One region of the Arthrobacter sp. BPSS-3 genome, then DNA from elsewhere that is predicted to be linked to it. Evidence: predicted binding sites of a transcription regulator. Region 1 holds the regulator's gene; each other region holds the start of a gene.
What was found. The regulator HrcA, encoded in region 1, represses chaperone genes, less so after heat shock. The targets are predictions, from matches to a motif close to TTNGCACTCGNNNNNNNCGAGTGCNAA.
Positions count from the first base shown of each region.

Region 1 (6,985 bases):
CTGATGGAGAGTTCGTTTCCGCGGACGTGGAAGTCGACGCCGGGGTACTGGGATTCGATGAAGCGCAGCGCCTCGTCGTGGCTGCCCAGCGACTGCACCATCTGGCCCGAGTTCTCGAAGACCACGACCTCCGTCCGCACGCCTGGGATGGAGTGGGGAAATTCCCCGGTGGTGCGTTCGCCCGCGGTGGTCCGGGCCTTGCCGTTGGCTGCTTCAGTCATGGTGATGGCCCGCGGGCCTCTGGTTCCCTCCAGCTCGAATATGCTCCGTCGCCGCCGCTCCCGTCTGGCCGCCGTGAGGTGCGGCGTCGCCGGGTCCGGCGGTCCTCCCATCTTACGTCAGGAGACCGCCGCCGTGCCGCGCTCCAGGCCCGGCCGGACGGGGCGCCCCAACGCAGGGCCGCCGTCGCCACCGGCCGCTTCCACGGCGCCTTCCGGTGGCCCGCCCGACGCCCTGTTCGACGTCCCGTCGACGCCGTGGCGGCAGCCGTTAGCCGGCTTTAGGTATCAACTTCATATCGGCCTCATATCGTTCCCGTTGCAGTTTGTTCGGGTGCCCCGCTTCCCCGCCGGCGGGCACCCCCCCTGTGCCATGCTGGATTGGGCCTATCGGTCCCGGCCGGCGACGGCCCGCACATCAACGACCACCGCGAGAGGGAGCACCGCAATCGGCATCAAGGGCGCCAGCAGTCAGGGCACGAGGACCGCGACGGCGGCACGGCGCATGCGCCGCGGCCTGCTGCTGGTCGTGCTGCCCGCTTCCCTGGTGCTCTCCGGTTGCGTCGCCAACCCCCGGCAGGACATCACCGATGCCGGCTCCCCCACCCAGACGGTGCCGGGACCCGCGGACGGGACCACCGCCACGAGCGCCCCGCTGGAATCCGCGCAGGCCTCCAACAAGGCCCCGGTGTACTGGATCGGCCGCAGCAACAACAACGTCTTCCTCTACCGCGAATTCCGGGACGTCTCCGAGGACGACAACCCCGTGACCCGCGCGTTGCGGGTGATGATGTCCCAGAAGCCGCTGGACCCTGACTTCTTCACCCCGTGGCAGAATCCGCGCAAGCTCGCCACGTCGATCTCCGGCAAGAACACCATCACGGTGGACGTGTCCTCCGACGCGTTCAACAGCAACCTCGACGCCGACATGGCCGAGCGCGCCATCCAGCAGCTGGTCTACACGGCCACCGCCGCCGCGGCCAGCGCCGGGCTGACGGACTCCGGGCAGCAGATCCAGGTGGTCATCCTTGTGGACGGCCACACCGACTACGTCGCGTTCAACCGGGTCCGGCTGGGCGCACCCACCTCCCGCAGCGCCGGCATGGTGGCGCCGGTGTGGATCATCGACCCGCAGGAGGGCACCACCGTGGCCGACGGCGCGGTAAAGATCTCCGGCCGCAGCACCTCGCCGGGCGGGAAGCTCCGCTGGGAGATCCAGAAGGTCGACGGCAACGCCAAGACCCCGTACCAGAGCGGCATGATGACCGCGGCGGCAGACGCGCAGCAGTCGGGGCTGTTCAGCTTCACCCTGAACCTGGGACCGGGCAGCTACGAGGCGCGGGTGTCCCAGGTGGACGCGAACGGCAAGGCCACCGACCTCAACGTCGACACCCGCGGCTTCACGGTTAAGTAGCCCGGTCCAATAGCACCGTCAAATAGCCCGGTTAATTGACCACCTAAAACACCGCTAAGCAGCCTGCCGGGTAGCCGCTACCAGCGGCCCAGGATGTCGCTGGCCAGCACGGTGGCCGCGGGCCCGGCGGTGGAGGACCGCAGCACGTGGTGCCCCAACAGCGCGGTCACGGCCCCGGCATCACAGAGCCGGGTGACCTCCCGCGGGCTGATCCCGCCCTCCGGTCCCACGATCAGCAGCACCTCGCGCGGCGCCGCGCCGTCGTCCGCGCTATTAACGCTCTCCTGCCAGTCGGCCAGCACCCGGCGCAGCGGCCGGACGGCGTCTTCGTGCAGGATGACGGCGAGGCCGCCGGAAGTCACCGTGGCGGCGACGGCCGCCTGCAGCGAGCCGCCGTCCACCGCGGCGCGAACCTCGGGGATCCAGGCCCTGCGGGCCTGTTTCGCCGCCGCCGTCACCACGGACTGCCACTTGGCGTGCGCCTTCGCGGCGCGTTCGGGCTTCCAGCGGACGATCGACCGTTCGGCCTGCCACGGGACGACGGCGTCGATCCCCAGCTCCGTCGCGGTCTCGGCCGCGAGTTCGTCCCGGTCACCCTTCGCCAGGGCCTGCACCAGCACCAGCCGCACCGCGGGACGCGGCTCGTCGTTGACCGCGGTGCACTCGAGCGTCAGCTCCTGGGGCCCGGCGGCGGTGACCGTGCCGGTGATCCGGCGGCCGGCGCCGTCGGCGATGTCCACCTGCTCCCCAGCAGCGAGGCGCTTGACCGTGACGGCATGCCGCGCCTCGGCGCCGTCCAGCACGAAGGTGGAACCGGGGGCCTGGTTGTCCAGGGTTCCGGCGGGGGTGAAGAAGACCGGGTTGCTCACCGCTACAGGTTACCGAGGCGGTCCCGCAGCTTGGCGAAGACCCCGCCGCTGGCGGCCAGCTTGCCCTCGGTGAACTGCTCGCCGCGGAGCTTGGCCAGCTGGCGCATGAGGTCCTCCTGGGCGGCGTCGAGCTTGGCGGGGGTCTCCACCTGGAGGTGCACCTTGAGGTCGCCGCGGCCGTAGCCGCGCAGGTGGGTGACGCCGAGCCCGCGCAGGGTGATGACCTCGCCGGACTGGGTGCCGCTCTTAACGTCGATCTCCTGCTGCCCGTCGAAGGTGTCCAGGGTCAGCTCGGTGCCGAGGGCCGCGGCCGTCATCGGAATGGTGAGGCTGGCGTGCAGGTCGTCGCCCTCGCGGACGAAGGTCGCGTCGTTGTTGACCCGGATCTCCACGTACAGGTCGCCGGAGGGGCCGCCCGCCGGGCCGGCCTCGCCCTGGCCGGAGAGCTGGATCCGGGTGCCGGTGGCGACGCCGGCGGGGACCTTGACGGTCAGGGACCGACGGCTGCGGATCCGGCCCTGGCCGGCGCACTCATTGCAGGGGTCCTTGATGACGGTGCCGAAGCCCTCGCAGCTGCCGCACGGGGCGGTGGTCATGACCTGGCCCAGGATGGAGCGGACCGGGCGCTGGACCTGGCCGCTGCCGCCGCAAATGTCGCAGCGTTCGGGGTGGCTGCCCTCGCGGCAGCAGGAGCCCTCACAGGTGGGGCAGGTGACGGCGGTGTCCACCTCGAGCTTCTTGTTGACGCCGAAGACGGCGTCGCGCAGCTCGATCCGGACGCTGATCAGCGCGTCCTGGCCGCGGCGGACGCGGGAGGCCGGGCCGCCGGCTCCGGCGGCGCCGCCGAAGAAGGTTTCGAAGATGTCCTGGAACGCGAAGCCCTGGCCGGCGTAGCTGCCGCCGCCGAAGCCGTTGTCCGTGCCGTTCTCGTTGCCGGTGGTGTCGTAGACGCGGCGCTTCTGCGGGTCGGAGAGCACCTCGTAGGCGTGGGTGACCGCCTTGAAGCGCTCGGACGCGTCCTCGCCCGGGTTGACGTCCGGGTGCAGGGTCCGCGCGAGTTTGCGGTAGGCCTTCTTGATTTCCTCGCCTGTTGCTTCGCGGGAGACTCCAAGAACGTCGTAGTGGCTGCTCAAAGTGTGTATCTCTTCCTTTTTGTACTGCCGGTGCTGGGCGACAAGCCTGGTGGTGGATCCGGCCGGTCAGGGCCCGAGGATCCGTGAAAGGTAGCGGGCCACCGCGCGGACGGCGGCCATGGTGGTGGGGTAATCCATCCGGGTGGGGCCGAGGATGCCCACCTTGGCGGTGGCGTCGGGGCCGTACCCGGTGGCCACCACGGAGGCCTCGGAGAGCCCGTCGTAGGGGTTCTCCCGGCCGATGCTGACGGTCACGCCGCGGGGGTCCTCGGCCATGTCCGAGAGCAGCCGGAGCATGACCACCTGCTCCTCGAGGGCCTCGAGGACGGGACCGATGCTCAGCGGGAAGTCAACGTTGGAGCGGGCGAGGTTGGCCGTGCCGGCCATCACCATCCGCTCCTCGCGGCTGCTGGCGGCCAGCGCCTCCAGTCCGCGGGCCAGCGCCTGGGCGGCGCCGCGGCGGGCGGGGGCGGTGCTGTCGACGACGTCGGGCAAAGTCTGCGGGAGCAGGCTCAACGGGGTGCCGCCGAGCCGGCCGAGGAAGACGCCCCGCAGTTCGGCGAGGGTCTCGTCGCCAAGGTCCTGGCCGACGTCGATGACGCGCTGTTCGACCTTGCCGGTGTCCGCGATGAGCACGGTCAGCACTTTTCGCGGTGCCAGCAGCACGAACTCGATGTGCCGCACCCGGGCCCGGCTGAGCAGCGGGTACTGCACCACGGCCACCTGGTTGGTCAGTTGCGCCAGCAGGCGCACCGTCCGGTCCAGGACGTCGTCGAGGTCTTCGGAGCCCTCCAGCAGGGCCTGGATGGACCGCCGCTCCGCCGGGGACAGCGGCTTGACCGCGGAGATGCGGTCCACGAAGAGCCGGTAGCCCTTGTCCGTGGGGATCCGGCCGGCGCTGGTGTGCGGGGCGGTGATCAGCCCCTCGTCCTCCAGCGCGGCCATGTCGTTGCGGATCGTTGCGCTGGAGACGCCCAGGTGGTGGCGTTCCACCAGCGCCTTGGAGCCCACGGGTTCACGGGAATGGACGTAGTCCTCCACGATGGCGCGCAGCACTTCGAGTTTGCGTGGTTCGCTCACGCCGCACCTCCAATCGAGCCTCAACCGTCAACCGGCGCCCGCCGCCCGAAAGAACCCGGGGGTTAGCACTCGGCATGCCTCAGTGCTAACCAGTCTAATATGTCCGGCCGCGTTGTTAGCATTGGATTCGCTCCGGGCGTGACCGTGGCAAGCCGGGCGACTGCCCGGCGCGGCCGGCCACCACCCCGGCCCCATGCAGTTCCCCGTTGCAGTTCCGCCCCGATGCAAAGCAGTGTGTAACCGATGTCCTATCAGAACTGGGGCCCGCAGGACCTCACCGCCCCCGCCCCTTCCCAGCTGCCCGAGGTCCCGGTGCAGCGCGGCATGGTCCTCGAGGACGTGCAGTCCGGCTGGGTTGGTGCCGTCACCCGGGTGGAGAAGTCCGGCGGCATGCACGTCGTGGCCCTTGAGGACCGGCGCGGGAAGTCCCGGACTTTCCGACTCGGCTACGGCTTCCTCCTGGAGGGCCGGCCCATCCGGCTGATGCCGCCGGCACCCCGGGCGGCCGCAGGACCGGCCACCGGGACACGCACGGCGTCCGGCTCGGTGCGCGTGGCGGTCCAGCGGGCGCAGGTGGCCAAGGCCAGCCGGATCTGGGTTGAGGGCAAGCACGACGCCGAACTGGTCGAGAAGGTCTGGGGCGACGATCTCCGGGTCGAGGGCATCGTCGTCGAGCCCCTGCACGGCATCGACGATCTCGCAGCCGCGGTCAAGGACTTCCGTCCGGGTCCCGGCCGCCGCCTCGGCGTCCTGGTGGACCACCTGGTGGCAGACTCCAAGGAGTCCCGGATCGCCGAGGCCGTCATGGCCTCCCCCGGAGCCCGCGGAAACGTCCTGATCGTCGGCCACCCGTACATCGACGTCTGGCAGGCCATCCGGCCGTCCGTGCTGGGCATCGAACGCTGGCCCGTGATCCCCCGCGGCGTGGACTGGAAGACCGGCATCCTGACCGCCTTCGGCTGGCCGCACAGCACCAAGGAGGACATCGGGTTGGGCTGGCAGAAACTCCTCGGCGCCGTTCGCAGCTATGCCGACCTGGAACCCTCGCTTCTAGGCCGGGTGGAGGAGGTCATCGACTTCCTCACCGCCCCGGAACAGTAGGGCCCGTCCGGCAAGGTGGCGGGCGTCGGCGCCCAAGCAAGTATTCTTGATACGGTGGCCGCCGCGTTGTGACGGTGGCCGCGCCCGCACAGGTACCAACGCTCCACCGCAATCCAAAGGACGAAACGTGGCAGAAGACGCACGCGAACACACGGACCCCCAGGCCGGTCACGGCCAGTCGCAGTACCATGGCGTTCCCGCAAATGCGCTTCCCCTGACCGCCAGCGAGGACCGTCAGTGGGCCACCCTGTCGCACTTCGGAGGCATCCTCGGCTGCATCCCGTCGCTGCTGATCTACCTGATCTTCAAGGACCGCGGCCCCTTCACCGCCCAGGAGTCCAAGGAAGCGCTAAACTTCACCCTGCCGCCGACGATCGCGGCCGTGGTGGCCAACCTGCTGGTGTTCGTCCCCGTGGTGGGCAACCTGTTCGCGGTCCTGGCCACGGTCATCTGGATCGCGCTGGCCTGCTTCTCCGTGGCGGCCGGCATCCACGTCAACCGCGGCCAGCCGCACCGCTACGAGTTCAACCTGCGCTGGATCAAATAGCGCCGGTTCCCACAACGTCAACGGGCACCCCGGGATTTCTCCCGGCGTGCCCGTTTTTGTCTGGTGTGCGCGGCTCGCTGGTCCGGCAGTGTTAGTCCGGCAGCAGCCGTCGGACGACGGCGTCGGCCAGGAGGCGGCCCTTCAGCGTGAGGACCAGCCGGCCGCGAAAGGCCTGTGCCGGTTCCACGAGTCCGTCGGCGATCAGTCCCGCGACGGCGTGCCGGCCGGTTTCCTCCAGCCCGCCCAGGCTGGGGATGTCCAGGCCGGAGACCAGCCGCGCCTCGAGCATGATGCGCTCGACATTGCGGGTCTCCGAGTCCAGGGTTTCCCGGCCGGCCGCCGGGGAGGCGCCGGAGTCCAGCCGGGCGGCGTAGGCGACGGGGTGCTTGACGTTCCACCAGCGGACGCCGCCGACGTGCGAGTGGGCCCCCGGCCCGATCCCCCACCAGTCGTCCCCGCGCCAGTAGGCGAGGTTGTGGCGGCAGGCCTGCTCCGGCGTCGCCGCCCAGTTGCTGACCTCGTACCAGCCCAGCCCGGCGGCGGAAATGAGTTCGTCGGCCAGCTCGTACTTGGCCGCGTGGTCGTCGTCATCAATCCCCGGGACCTCGCCGCGGCGGATCTGG
Region 1 covers NZ_JBIMMV010000002.1:491,612-498,596, reverse strand. Annotated here, with positions in the region: gene ACFVY3_RS05350 (PhoH family protein) at 1-221, opposite strand, end outside; gene ACFVY3_RS05345 (GerMN domain-containing protein) at 724-1,632, shown strand; gene ACFVY3_RS05340 (16S rRNA (uracil(1498)-N(3))-methyltransferase) at 1,710-2,501, opposite strand; gene dnaJ (molecular chaperone DnaJ) at 2,504-3,634, opposite strand; gene hrcA (heat-inducible transcriptional repressor HrcA) at 3,701-4,714, opposite strand; gene ACFVY3_RS05325 (DUF3097 domain-containing protein) at 4,958-5,815, shown strand; gene ACFVY3_RS05320 (DUF4870 domain-containing protein) at 5,943-6,362, shown strand; gene hemW (radical SAM family heme chaperone HemW) at 6,454-6,985, opposite strand, start outside.

Region 2 (6,985 bases), on a different contig from region 1:
ATGGGCGACAACGTTCCCGCGGCGGCGTCCGGCCAGGTGGACACCGCCGCCATGCGCGCCGCCACCGACCGGCTGCAGCGGGCGGCCCGCGCCGACGGCCGTGGCTGGCCCGGCCTGATCGGCGTCGACCAGGAGGGCGGGCTGGTGGCCCGCCTGCGCGCCCCGCTGACCGAATGGCCGGCGCCCATGAGCTACGGCGCCGCCGGCAGCGACCCGCTGGCCGCCGACGCCGGACGTGCCCTCTCGGCCGAACTGGCAGGGGTGGGCTTCAACGTCGACTTCGCCCCGGCGGCGGACGTGACCATGGGGCCGGCGGATCCCACCATCGGTGCACGCTCGTTCTCCGGCAGCCCGGACACTGCGGCCGCCGTCGGCACCGCGTTTTCCAAGGGCATGCTGGATGCCGGCGTTCTGCCCGCGGCCAAGCACTTTCCCGGCCATGGGTCCGTCAGCGTCAACTCGCACCAGGGACTCCCGGTCCAGGGCGCCAGCCTGGACCAGCTCCGGGCCCGTGACCTCAAGCCCTTCCAAGCCGCGATTGACGCGGGCCTGCCCATGGTCATGACCGGCCACATCTCGGTGCCCGCCCTCCAGCCCGGAGTCCCCGCCTCCGTCTCGGCCGCCTCCTATGCCGAATTGCGCCGCATGGGGTTCAAGGGCGTGGCGGTCACCGACGCCATGAACATGGGCGCCATTACGGAGCAGTTCCCCAACGATTCGTCCGCGCCCCTGGCGCTCGCGGCGGGGGCGGACTTGATCCTGATGCCCGCCTCGGTGGACACCGCGCACGCCGCGATTGTCTCCGCCGTCCGCAACGGCAGCCTGCCGGCCGCACGACTGGACGAGGCCGCGCGCCGCGTCGTGACCATGCAGCTCTGGCGCGGACGCAGCCAGCCGACCCGTGCCTCGGCGCCCGGCAGTGGATCGGCCCTCTCCGAGAAGGTCTCGCAGGAGGCCATCACGGTGCTGTCCGGGCCGTGCAAGGGTCCGATCGTGCCCGCGAGCGTCCGGGTGACCGGCGGCACGGAGCAGGACCGGGCCCGCTTCGCTGCCGCCGCCCGGCAGGCCGGCGTCGGTGTTGGGTCCGGCCCGGTGGTGGCGCTCATCGGGTACGGCGAGGGCCCCGTGACCGCCGACGTCGCGGTGGCCCTTGACGCGCCCTGGCCGCTGGAGAAATCCGCTGCCCCGGCCAAGATCGCCCTTTACGGCCGGAGCCAGGAGGCCTTCGAAGCGCTCGCGGCGGTGCTGGCCGGCAAGGCGCCCGCGCCGGGGAAACTCCCGGTGGCCGTGGGCGCGCAGGGCCCGGGGGCCGGCTGCACCTAGGCGCTGAGCCTGAGAGCTGCACCTGAGAGGAGGAGAGGGCCGCTGGACCTGGGACGGGTACCGTCCCGCGCGGTGGCGTTTAATAGAGCGGTGCCTATCCTGAACAAAGACATGACGCTGTGTATCTCGCTCTCGGCCCGCCCGAGCAACAACGGGACGCGCTTCCACAACCACCTGTACGAGCAGCTGGGCCTGAACTGGATCTACAAGGCCTTCGCCCCCACCGACCTGGGCCAGGCGATCGCCGGTGTCCGCGGGCTGGGGATCCGCGGCTGCGCCGTGTCGATGCCGTACAAGGAGGACGTGATCGACCTCGTGGACGTCATGGACCCGTCCGCGAAGGCCATCGACTCGGTCAACACGATCGTCAACGACGGTGGCACCCTCACCGCCTACAACACCGACTACACCGCCATCGAACAGCTCCTGCAGCGCAACGCCGTGCCGGTGGACTACTCCGTCTGGCTCCGCGGTGCCGGCGGCATGGCGAAGGCGACGGCGGCCGCGTTGCGCGACGCCGGGTTCCGGGACGTCACCATCATTGCCCGCAACGAGGACGCCGGCCGGGCGCTCGCCGACCTCTACGGTTTCGCCTGGCGCGCCGACGTTCCGGCCCAAGGCGATGGTGTGGACCCCGCCGCGCTGCTGATCAATGTCACGCCCATCGGCATGGCGGGCGGCGCCGAGGCGGACGCCCTGGCCTACCCGCAGTGGGCGGTGGAGGAAGCCGAGGTGGTATTCGACGTCGTCGCCCTGCCCGCCGAGACGCCGCTGATCAAGGCCGCGCGGACCGCCGGGAAGAAGGTCATCACGGGCGCCGAGGTGGCCACCATCCAGGCGCTGGAACAGTTCGTCCTCTACACCGGCATCCGTCCCAGCGAGGAGCAGGTCCGGGCCGCCGAGGAGTTCATGCGCGCCCAGTAAGGTCGCCGCCCGGCGCTACAGAGCCCTACGGGGCGACTGGACGTACCGCGACGGCAACCCGGTCCTCGCCGATCCGGGTGAGGACCAGGGTGGCCTTGTTCTTGGCCTTCTTCGCGGCCCGGCCGCCGGGCAGCAGCTGCCCGCGCAGTTCCTCCGGGGTCACGGCCACGCCGCGCTTCTTGATCTCGAGCACGCCGATACCGTTCTCCCTGACCCAGGCTTTGAGGGCCTTGACGTTGAGCGGCATCACCTCGAGGACCTCATAGGCGCGGGCGAACGGGGTGTCCTGCAGTTCGGGGGCGCAGATGTAGGCGATGTGCTCGTCCACCAGGTGTCCGCCGAGCCGGAGCGCGACGTCGGCCACCAGTCCGGCGCGGATCACGGCCCCGTCGGGTTCGTAGAGGTACCCGGATACCGGGCCGACGGGGGCCGCCGGGCCGCCGTCGAAATCCTCGGCGCTGGTGAGCTCCGCCGCGCCCCGCGGGCCGAGCACCAGCGCGGCGCGGCGGATTCCCGGGCGGCGGACGGCGTTGAACCAGAGGGCGACCTCGGTGACGTCGCCGCCTACCGACACCCACTGTGCCTCGCAGTCCGCGGGAATTGCGGTGTGGGGGATCCCGGGGCCCATCTTCACGCCGACGGCGCGGCCGGAGGCGGCCAGCGACTCGACAAAGGACAACGGCGGGGAAAAGTCTTCCGGGTCCCAGAGCCTGGTGGTGCCCGAGGTGGACGTGGTCCGGCGGGCCGGGTCCAACCAGACCCCGTCGATCCCGTCCAGCGGCACGGATTCCGCGTCGGCGTGCACCACGGTGGCGTTCCGGAACGGGATCAGGTTCATGGTGGCGCAGGCAGCAGTGGTCTCATCCAGCTCCACCGCGGTCACCGTCAGGTCCAGGGACGCCAGGGCCATCGCATCGGCGCCGAGGCCGCAGCCCAGGTCCGCGACGTGGGTGACCCCCGCCTCCGCGAAACGCTGGGCGTGCCGGGCGGCGACCGTGAGCCTCGTGGCCTGCTCCAGACCGGCACGGGTGAAGATCATCTGCCCGGCGAATTCGCCGAACTTGGCCTCCGCTTTGGTCCGCAGCCGGGACTGTGTCAAGGCCGCGGAGACCAGATCCGCCGGGTGGCCGGCCTTGCGGAGCGCCGCGTTGAGCTGGAACGCCTCCTCCTCCCGGTACGGGCCCAGCGAGGACAGCAGCTCCCACCCCGCCGGATTGAGCAGTGGTGCGATCTGGTCCTGCGGTGTCTCAGCCATGCCATCGATCGTAGTTCAGGCCCGGGAACCCTGCGGCGCCCACTAGGCTTGACGGCATGAACGACAGGAACACGGAAACCGATGGAGCGGCGGCGGGGGAGGCCCCGGGCCGTCGGGGATTGGCCCGCTACGCCCGTCCGGCGCTGATCGCCGGCGTCATGGTCGCCGTCGTCTGTGTCGCGCTGCTCGTAATCATCTTCCTCCTCGACACGTTCAACGCAACGGTTTACTCGGTGGACGGCAAGGACGTCGCGGACGCCACCGACGAGGCCCGGGCCATCCGCGACACCTACGCCGGCGTCCGGATCGGCAGCATCATCTTCCTGATTGCAGGCCTCCTCGCGGCCCTGGCCGGCGGGTTCCTGCTCTACCGGACGCGCAACGACGTGCCCCGGGTGGACGAGGACGACGACGGGCTGGAGTGGGCCTACGACGACTTGGCGGGGGAGTAGCCGGGCCGTTAGGCCTCTCGTCCTGTCAGCAGGCCGTTCGCCACAGATGAACTTCTGGCACTCACCTTGACCGAGTGCTAACTCCTTACATAGAGTCGTCATTAGCACTCCCCCTAGGCGGGTGCTAACACATAAGCATCAGCTGCCAGGCTGCTGCCGGCACCGCGACGACGGTCTGTATGCATGGCGCCACCGCTTTGAAGTCCATGAATTTGCTGACGAAAAGGAGAGGTCCGAGTGTCGGTCTCTATTAAGCCTCTTGAGGATCGTATTGTTGTCCGCCCGCTCGAAGCCGAGCAGACCACGGCCTCCGGCCTGGTTATCCCGGACTCCGCACAGGAGAAGCCGCAGGAAGGCGAAGTTGTCGCGGTAGGCCCCGGCCGCTTCGATGACAACGGCAACCGCGTTCCCGTCGACGTTGCCGTTGGCGACGTCGTCATCTACTCCAAGTACGGCGGAACCGAAGTCAAGACCGGCGGTGTCGAGTACCTCGTACTGTCCGCCCGCGACGTTCTGGCGATCGTCGTAAAGTAACTCTCTTGGATCCCCGCGCCGCCGGACCGTCAGTGATGAACGGGACGGCTGCGCGGGGTTCTTTCGTGAAAGGACAACACCATGGCAAAGCAGCTCGCGTTTAACGACGCTGCCCGCCGGTCCCTCGAGGCCGGCATCGATAAGCTCGCCAACACCGTCAAGGTGACGCTAGGCCCCCGCGGCCGCAACGTCGTGCTGGACAAGAAGTGGGGCGCCCCCACGATCACCAACGACGGCGTGACCATCGCCCGCGAGGTTGAGCTGGACGACCCGTACGAGAACCTGGGCGCGCAGCTGGCCAAGGAGGTCGCAACCAAGACCAACGACGTCGCCGGTGACGGCACCACCACCGCAACGGTGCTGGCGCAGGCCCTGGTAAAGGAAGGCCTGCGCAACGTTGCCGCCGGCGCCGCCCCGGGCCAGATCAAGCGCGGCATCGAGGTCTCCGTCGAGGCCATCGCCGCCCGCCTGCTGGAGAACGCCCGTCCGGTCGAGGGCACCCAGGTGGCCAACGTTGCCGCCATCTCCGCCCAGAGCGACGAGGTCGGCGAACTGCTGGCCGAGGCGTTCGGCAAGGTCGGCAAGGATGGTGTGATCACCATCGAGGAGTCCTCCACCACGCAGACCGAACTCGTCCTCACCGAGGGCATGCAGTTCGACAAGGGCTACCTGTCCCCGTACTTCATCACCGACGCGGACCGCCAGGAAGCCGTCCTCGAGGACGCCCTCATTCTGATTAACCAGGGCAAGATCTCCTCGCTGCAGGACTTCCTGCCGCTGCTGGAGAAGGCCCTGCAGGCCTCCAAGCCGCTCTTCATCATTGCCGAGGACGTCGACGGCGAGGCCCTGTCCACGCTGATCGTCAACCGCATCCGCGGCACCCTGAACGTCGTCGCCGTCAAGGCTCCCGGCTTCGGTGACCGCCGCAAGGCCATGCTGCAGGACATCGCGACCCTGACCGGCGCGCAGGTCGTCTCCCCGGAACTGGGCCTCAGCCTGGACACCGTGGGCCTGGAGGTCCTCGGTACCGCGCGGCGTATCACCGTCACCAAGGACAACACCACGATCGTTGACGGCGCCGGTTCTGCCGAGGACGTCGCGGCCCGTGTCGCACAGCTGCGCGCCGAGCTGACCCGCACCGACTCGGACTGGGACAAGGAAAAGCTGCAGGAACGCCTGGCCAAGCTGGCCGGCGGCATCGGCGTGATCAAGGTCGGCGCAGCCACCGAGGTCGAGCTGAAGGAAAAGAAGCACCGCATCGAAGATGCTGTGTCCTCCACGCGCGCCGCGCTGGAAGAGGGCATCGTCTCCGGCGGCGGTTCGGCCCTCGTCCACGCCCTCAAGGCCCTCGACGAGGACCCGACGGTCAAGGCACTCGACGGCGACGCAGCAGCAGCCGTGGGCATCGTCCGCCGGGCGCTGACCCAGCCGCTGCGCTGGATCGCCCAGAACGCAGGCTTCGACGGCTACGTCGTTGCCGCTCGGGTGGCGGACTCGGCCGTCAACCAGGGCTTCAACGCGAAGACCGGTGAGTACGAGGACCTGATCGCCGCCGGCGTGATCGACCCCGTCAAGGTCACCCGCGCCGCCCTGCGGAACGCTGCCTCCATCGCCGCGCTGGTTCTCACCACCGAGACCCTGGTGGCGGAGAAGCCGGCCGACGAGGACGAGCACGCCGGCCACCAGCACTAGGCCAACGTGTAGTTCCTGCTGCACCACGTGCACCATCTGCAGCAGAGAGAGGACGTCCCGGCATCGCGCCGGGGCGTCCTTTCTGCTTTCCCGGGCTGCGACGGGAGATCATGGCCGGTTCACAAGCTCCTCACAGTCCACCCTGCTTAACTCGCTGGGTGCACCCCGGCGGCTGGCACCCCCGGCGCACCTTCCGTAGAGTGGAACACTTAGGTTTCGGCGGCCCGATGGGGGCCGTCCGTGGTGAGGAATTTTGATGACGCAGCAGGCGGGGCTCCAGGAAGCGGCTCCCACGGGCGTTCCGGCCCGTCCCAACCGGAAACCCGGCTACCGGCCCGAGATCCAGGGGCTGCGGTCGCTGGCTGTCCTGATGGTGATGACCTATCACATCTGGTTTGGCCGGGTCTCCGGCGGTGTGGACGTGTTCCTGCTGGTGTCGGCTTTCCTCATGACCCTTCAGTTCGTGGGACGTTACGACGACGGGCGTCCGACCGCCCTGGTCAAACACTGGCTGCATCTCTTCCGCCGCCTCATCCCGGCGGCCGTCGTCGTGGTGGTCGCCACGCTGGCGGCGACCATCCTGTTCCTTCCCCGGACCCGGTGGCTGGACATCGTCGGCCAGGCCTGGGCATCCCTGGTGTATTCCGAAAACTGGCTGCTGCAGGCCCAGGCCACCGACTACTACGCCTCGGACCACTCCTCGGCCAGCCCCTTCCAGCATTTCTGGTCGCTGTCCATCCAGGGGCAGGTGTTTATCCTGTGGCCCCTGATCTTTGTGGGTGCCGCGCTCCTCGCCAAGCGCTTC
Region 2 covers NZ_JBIMMV010000001.1:482,215-489,199, forward strand. Annotated here, with positions in the region: gene ACFVY3_RS02350 (glycoside hydrolase family 3 protein) at 1-1,323, shown strand, start outside; gene ACFVY3_RS02355 (shikimate 5-dehydrogenase) at 1,414-2,247, shown strand; gene ACFVY3_RS02360 (methyltransferase domain-containing protein) at 2,273-3,502, opposite strand; gene ACFVY3_RS02365 (hypothetical protein) at 3,559-3,954, shown strand; gene groES (co-chaperone GroES) at 4,192-4,488, shown strand; gene groL (chaperonin GroEL) at 4,570-6,180, shown strand; gene ACFVY3_RS02380 (acyltransferase family protein) at 6,437-6,985, shown strand, end outside.
Region 2: the regulator HrcA is predicted to act here: its motif matches at 4,009-4,035, upstream of groES (co-chaperone GroES).

Region 3 (6,985 bases), on a different contig from region 1:
ATACCTGATGACGAGCCTGCTGCCCGCCGAACAGCACTTCGACGCGGTGGTGATCCTCGACGCCGAGGCGACCTCCCTGCAGGCAGTGCTCCCCGCGGTCGCGCGGTCCCGCCAGGTCATTGCCTTCGGCGATGACAGGATCGCCAGCCCGCGAACCTTTACCGTGGGTGTCGAGCGGCTCGCGGCGGGAGAGAGCTCCCACCACCGCGTCGATAGCGCCTACCAGAGCCTGGCGGCGGTGCTGCCGGTGCGCAGGCTCCGGACCGTCTACCGAGCCGTGGACGAGGATCTGGTCCGGCAGCTGAGTAAGAACTTCTACGGCGGCGAACTCCGGCGGCTGCCCGAGGGGCAGTCCGCAACCGGGCTGGACCGCGCCCTCACGGTCGAATACCTGCCGGACGGAACGGGTCTCCCAAGCGCTGACCAGGACGGCGTCGAGTCCGTCCTGGCCGAAGTGAACCGGGTCGTTGAACTCGTCTTCGACCACGCGAGGCTGCGTCCGAGGACCTCCCTCGCCGTCGTCACCGGCAGCCTGCGGCACGCCGCCCGGATCGGCGAGGCCATCCGACTGCAGCTGCCGAACTACCCGCTGCTGGCGGGCTTCTTCACCGCTGGCACCGAATCGTTCCGCGTGGTCGACCTCGAACGGGCGCAGGGCCTGGTCCGCGACCGGGTGATCTTCTCGCCCGGTTACGGCCGCACGCCGCACGGCCGCGCGCTGCACAGCCTGGGGCCCCTGTCCGTCGAAGGCGGCCGCGCCAAGTTCGCACTGGCGATGACCCGTGCCCGGCGCTCCCTCCACGTGCTCACCTGCTTCCGGCCCGAGGATCTGGACAGCTCCCGGCTGAGCCACGGGGCCGTGGATTTCTACGAGCTGATCGACCGGGAGATTGCCGGCAACTCGGACCTGGGCAGCCCCGCGTCCCGCGCCGCCGCCAGCGAGCAGGCGCTCGGTGCGGACCCGTTGGTCACGGACCTCGGCGACAGGCTCCGCGCCCGCGGCGCCCGCGTCTGGCACCAGTACGACGGAGCCCTGGACATGGTGGCGGCTGCGGATCCACTGCACACGATTGGACAGGACGACGCCGACATCCCGCGTCCGGTGGCCATCGAATCCGACGGAACCGAGCGTTACCGGCGGATGACCGTCCGCGAACGCAGCCGGCTCCGGCCGCAGCTGCTGGAACGCCTGGGCTGGCGCTACATGCCGCTGTGGACCATCGAGGTCTTTACCGATCCCTCCGTGTGCGCGGACCGGATTGGCGGGTACCTTGGATTGGAGAAGCCGGTGGCGTCCTCCCGGATCGGGACCGCTCCGGGCTTCTCGGACGACATGGAAAGTTTCGGGCTCGAGAGCGCCCGGGACGCGTATGCGGCCACCGGCCAGGCGCCCACCGCCTGGGCCGCCGCGGCGCACCAGCAGGAATTTACGAGCAGTACTAAGGAGGCGGACGTGACCAGTCACCAGGGCGCCGCAAACGACAACCGGAACCATCCCGGCGAGGCCCACGGGGAACCTGCCACGGCGGCCACCATCGACACCGACAGGGCAGCCCGGGCCGGGGAGGGCCGGAGTGCCGGTTCCCCGGATCAGGACGCGGACCGGACTGCAGCCAGTGCTTCCGGTCAGCCGTCCCGGGCCGAAGGCGCCCCTGCACACAGCGCGTCCCCGGCAGGGATCCTTCCCACCAAGGCCGCGGAGGATGATCCCCGACGCTGGGGCGACGAGCCCGGCGGGTATGACCACGACGCCTGGCTGCAGGAACAGAAGCCGCCGCACTGGGGCTGACACCAGGGGCGGGGCAGCGCCGGCGCGGGACGGTGAGCAACAGCACGCCCGCAGCGTGACTACGGCCCACCGGGACCAACGAGGACAAAAAACAACTTTCCCTGCGTCGACGCGCCGGCAAGCTTCCTGGACTGCTCGGGGTCGGCCGCAACCACCATCAGCCCGTCCGTATCGCCGACGTCGAGCCATTGCCCGGACCTGCCGCCACGGGCGGAGGTCCAGAGCACCGGGACGCGCGCGGCCAGAATCTCCGACGTTGCCGCCTGCTCAAACCCATTGCCGCCGGTCAGCACGATGTTGACCAGCTGACCGGGGGAGACCAGCTGGATCGAGGCGGGATCAGCCATGCGCAACGGTACGGCGGCGGAACCGGGTGGGCTCCCGGTCAAGAGGCCGGGTCCGACAAAGAACGATGAGCTCAGCAACTGCCCCCGGCTCAACGCGATGCCCAGCTGCTGCCCCTCGGCCGTCGACGGGTCAATGGCCGCGTCAGGTAAAACCCCCGGCGGAACCTGGACTGCGTTGAGATCCCCCGGGGCGAGGAGCCGCCCCGCCGGAAGATCCCCGGCCGCGGCCCAGGCCGTGACCGTCGGCGGGGGAGCGGGAGTAAGCTGCTGGACTGCGAGCCCGGCGGCCAGGCACAACAGAAGGGCGGCGATCAGCCTGCGGTTGCGCCCCACCCAGCGACGGAGGCGACGTGGGGAGGACCGGCGGGAGGTAAGTAAGCGTCCTCCCGCGGGCCGGCCCGCAACGGATGGGCCGCGGGCAGTCCCGGTACGAAAGAAGTGAAGCCTTGCTGGTGCCATGGCTTCACGGTAGGAGCCTGAACGCGGCGGGCTTAGCCCCGGTCCGGGCTATGTGGACAAGCTACAGCGGGAAGCTGCAGGTGCCTTAGTTGGCGGCGGCGGTCGGAGCCGCGGCCGGGGTGGCAGCCGGTGCGGCGGGCGCCACGGAGCTGCCTTTGGAATCGCGGGAATCGGTCCGGTAGAAGCCGGAGCCCTTGAAGACGACTCCGACGCTGTTGAACTTCTTGCGCAATGTTCCCTGGCACTCCGGGCAGGTCGTCAGCGATTCATCGGAGAACGACTGCACGGTCTCGAAGGCGTGGTTGCAGTCCTTGCAAGCGTAGGCGTACGTGGGCACTGGGTTCCTCCTCTAGGACAAACGAGCAGGTCCCGTACTGCGTCCCTCCCGTCCGCTCCTTGAGGGGGGCGGCTGGCTCGGGGAGCCAGAGGATTAGCAGTCACAGGGCCTGAGTGCTAATTCTATCACCGCGCGAACAAGTGGAAGAATATGCGGCGTCAGCGGCTGGCGACTGTGGGAACAAGGCCGTCGGGCGTGAGTGCGGCCCCGACCTTCCGGTCGAAGACTTCGACGGGGATGGTGCCCGCGGGCAGCACTTCATCGGCGTAGACGACGCCGGCAGTCGGCACCGGGTGGCTGCCGTCGTTCCCGGGCAGGGCCGAGAGGGCGGCGAGGAACTTGTCGTAGTAGCCGCCGCCCTGGCCGATCCGGTTTCCGTCGAGGTCCACCGCGGTGGCGGGAACGAAGATTCCGGCTGCCCCCGCCACTGCATCGGTGCCAAGCCGTTCCCCAATTGGTTCCTGAAGCGGCGCGTACCGGCTCCGCGCGTATTCGCTCTGCGGCGTCCACACCACCCAGCTCAGTTCCAGGTCCGGCTCGCAGACGGGAAGCAGCACCCTATGCCCGGCGTCGTGCAAGGCCTCCAATAGGGGAAGAGTCGGCGGCTCCGAGCCGACCCCCAGGTAGGCGGCGAAGGTGCCTGTTCCGCCGTCGGACAGCGACGCCGCCCACGCGGCGCCGTGCACGGCCAGGGCTGAACCGGCCGCCGCACGCGCCGCCGGCGTCATTGCCGCCCGACGCTGCCGGTGCCGGGTGCGGATCGCTTCCTTGGTGTCCCTGTCGCGCGCTTCCATGCAGTGGCTCCTTCGCCTCGCCGGCCGGGCAAACACGCCGCAGCCGCACCGTGAGGGCAATTACCTGATGTTTGCCCCCTCGGTTAGATTAGTCGGGTGAAGACACCTAACGCCTCCGTCCGCAAGGCCGTCATCCCCGCAGCGGGCCTCGGCACCCGCTTCCTTCCCGCCACCAAGGCGATGCCGAAGGAGATGCTGCCCGTCGTCGACAAGCCGGCCATCCAGTACGTGGTTGAAGAGGCCGTCAAGGTGGGCCTCAACGACGTCCTGATGATCACCGGGCGCAGCAAGCGGGCCCTGGAAGACCACTTCGACCGGGTCCCCACCCTGGAGGCGACCCTCGAAGCAAAGGGTGACACCGCCAAGCTCGAGTCCATCCAGGCCGCCAGCAACCTCGGCGACATCCACTACGTCCGCCAGGGTGACCCGATGGGCCTCGGCCACGCTGTGCTGCGTGCCAAGCAGCACGTCGGCTACGAGCCGTTCGCCGTCCTGCTCGGTGATGACCTGATCGACGCCCGCGACGAACTGCTGAGCACCATGATCGAGGTGCAGGCCAAGACCGGCGGTTCGGTCGTGGCCCTTATCGAGGTCGACCCGTCGCAGATCAGCGCCTACGGCTGCGCCGACGTCGAGGCCGTCGACGGCGAAGACTACGTGCGCATCAACCACCTCGTGGAGAAGCCCGACGTCGAAGACGCGCCCTCCAACCTGGCGATCATTGGCCGTTACGTCCTGCACCCGGCCGTCTTCGACGTGCTGGAGCGCACCGAGCCCGGCCGCGGCGGCGAGATCCAGCTCACCGACGCCCTGCAGGAACTCGCCGCCGGCGAGGGTGAAGGCTACGGCGTGTACGGCGTCGTCTTCCGCGGCCGCCGCTACGACACCGGCGACAAGCTGAGCTACCTGAAGGCCTGCGTCCAGCTGGCCTGCGATAGCGAAGACCTGGGCCCGGGCCTGCGGGAGTGGCTGCCGGGCTTCACCGCCGGGCTGACGCACTAGTCCCGTGGGGGGCAGCTTCACCTGGCCGGTCACGCTGGAGAGCGGCGACCTGGTCCTGCGGCCGATCCGGTACCGTGACCGCCGCGAGTGGAGCGCCCTCCGCGCCCGGAACGAGCAGTGGCTGGCCCCCTGGGAGGCGTCCAACCCGGCTCCCGGGGGCGGCCTGCCCAACTACCGGCAGATGGTGAGTTCGCTGAAAGCCCAGGCGGCACAGGCGACGGCCCTGCCGTTTGTGATTGCTGCCTGGACGCCGGGACACCGGGAACCCGTCATTGTGGGGCAACTGACCGTCTCCTCGATTGTGTGGGGCTCGGCCATGATGGCCACGCTGGGGTACTGGGTGGACCAGGACCGGGCCGGGCAGGGCATCGCGCCCACCGCGGTGGCCATGGCCACGGACCACTGCTTCCGCACCCTCGGGCTGCACCGGATGGAAATCAACATCCGGCCGGAGAACGGTCCCAGCCTGCGGGTGGTTGAGAAACTCGGCTTCAGGGACGAGGGGTATCGGCCCCGGTACCTGCACATCAACGGCCGCTGGGCGGACCACCGCAGCTTCGCGCTGACGGCCGAGGAGGTCCCCGAGGGCCTGCTGGGCCGGTGGCTCCGGGAGGGCCCGGTACGCCGGCGGGAAACGCCGTCCTGACCTGCGTTTTCGTCACGTTGGGCAGTTTCTCCGGCCGCGCCGCGACACACCGCCGCTAATGCGGTCCGCCACGCCCTCAAGCTCTTACGGTTTTGAGTGTGGACTTCCCTCTCAGCAGCTCAGTGATCCTTGTCGTCGCTGTTGCGCTCTGGATCGTATGGGTGGCTCCCTACATGCTCCGGAACAGCCGCCAGCTTCGGCCGGCTGGAGACTTCCTGATGGACGCCGCGGACGTGGAACGAGCCGACCCCCAAGCCGGAAACGTCGTGGCCATGACGTCACCGCAGGAGAAACCGATGACCAGTACGCAGCGCCCCGCCTCCGCCCCTTCGACGCCGGACTCGGCGTCCGCCCCGGCGTCGATGAAGTCCGCCCGGCCCTCGAGCCTTCCGGCAGACTCCACGTTCCGCATCCGGTACGGCCGCCTGGCGCTGGCGTTGCTGGCGGTGGTGTCCCTCCTGACCGGTGTCGTGTCCGGCGTGCTCCGCCTCTTCGGTCTGGGCTCCGGCTGGTTGCCGGTCCTGACCCTGCTGGCCGCGGTCGCCGCCGTCGTACTCCTTCGTTCCCTCGCCGTCCGAGACCGTCGCCGCAAGGTTGAGCGCGCGTTCCGGTCGGCCATGGCCCCGCCCCGCCCGGCGCGGCCCGCGCCAGTAGAGCTGCCCGCGGCTGCCCCCTCGGATGCGCCGGCAAAGGAAAGCCCCCTGTTCGACGCCGAAGCCGACGGCGGGCGGGTCCGTCCCGTCACGCTGACCGTCGCCGAGCTGCGGCAGGCTGCACTGGCCGAGGCAGCCGCGTCCGGTGACACCTCCGTCCACCAGGTCGGCGACCCGGCGTCCCCCGAGGGCGCCAGCTGGGAACCGGTCCAGGTGCCCAAGCCGACCTACGTCGAGGCCCCCAAGGCCGAACGTGCGGCCCCGGAACCCCTCGACCTCCCCGCCGCACCGAAGGCCGTCGGCAAGCCGTCGCTGAAGCAGGCCTCCGTGCGCGGCGCCGAGGAGGCTGCCGAGTCCAAACCCCAGGGCAAGGGCCAGAGCGCACTGAGCAACCTCGACGACGTCCTCCAGCGGCGCCGAGCCTGAGTCCACCCAGGAAGCCCCGGATCCACCACCACGGTGAATCCGGGGCTTTTTGGCTTTTCCGGGTGAGGTTGCTGCCCGCGCCGGTGCGTCGGTTGGCGTTGCGGGCAGATACTTTGTAGCCTAAGAACGTTTGGTGACGCCGTTCCCTTTCGGGAGCGGCGTTGTCACGGGGCTATAGCTCAGTTGGTAGAGCGCTTCGTTCGCATCGAAGAGGTCAGGAGTTCGAATCTCCTTAGCTCCACATTGCCTCCCGCCGCCGGTTCCCCCGCGCGGCGCCATCATTCCCCTCCACCTTCACGCTGGCTATGCTGGGCGGACCAGTTCAGCCGCTTGATGACCAGTGAAGGATCCCGCCGTGGGTGACGCCTCGCAAAAAGCCAACCGGGCCGTCTCGGAGGCCAGCTCCGCTGCCAGGGGACCGGTACTCCGGAACTTCGCCCGGGCCGGCTACGTCTTCATCGGCCTGGTCCATATCCTGATCGGTGCCATCGCCCTCCAGATTGACCGCGGGCAGGGCGGCGAGGCGGACCAG
Region 3 covers NZ_JBIMMV010000001.1:510,110-517,094, forward strand. Annotated here, with positions in the region: gene ACFVY3_RS02455 (DUF4011 domain-containing protein) at 1-1,789, shown strand, start outside; gene ACFVY3_RS02460 (RcpC/CpaB family pilus assembly protein) at 1,849-2,595, opposite strand; gene ACFVY3_RS02465 (FmdB family zinc ribbon protein) at 2,681-2,932, opposite strand; gene ACFVY3_RS02470 (5-formyltetrahydrofolate cyclo-ligase) at 3,091-3,726, opposite strand; gene galU (UTP--glucose-1-phosphate uridylyltransferase GalU) at 3,823-4,728, shown strand; gene ACFVY3_RS02480 (GNAT family N-acetyltransferase) at 4,733-5,374, shown strand; gene ACFVY3_RS02485 (hypothetical protein) at 5,473-6,453, shown strand; tRNA gene ACFVY3_RS02490 (tRNA-Ala) at 6,622-6,694, shown strand; gene ACFVY3_RS02495 (DUF1206 domain-containing protein) at 6,809-6,985, shown strand, end outside.
Region 3: the regulator HrcA is predicted to act here: its motif matches at 3,026-3,052, upstream of ACFVY3_RS02465 (FmdB family zinc ribbon protein).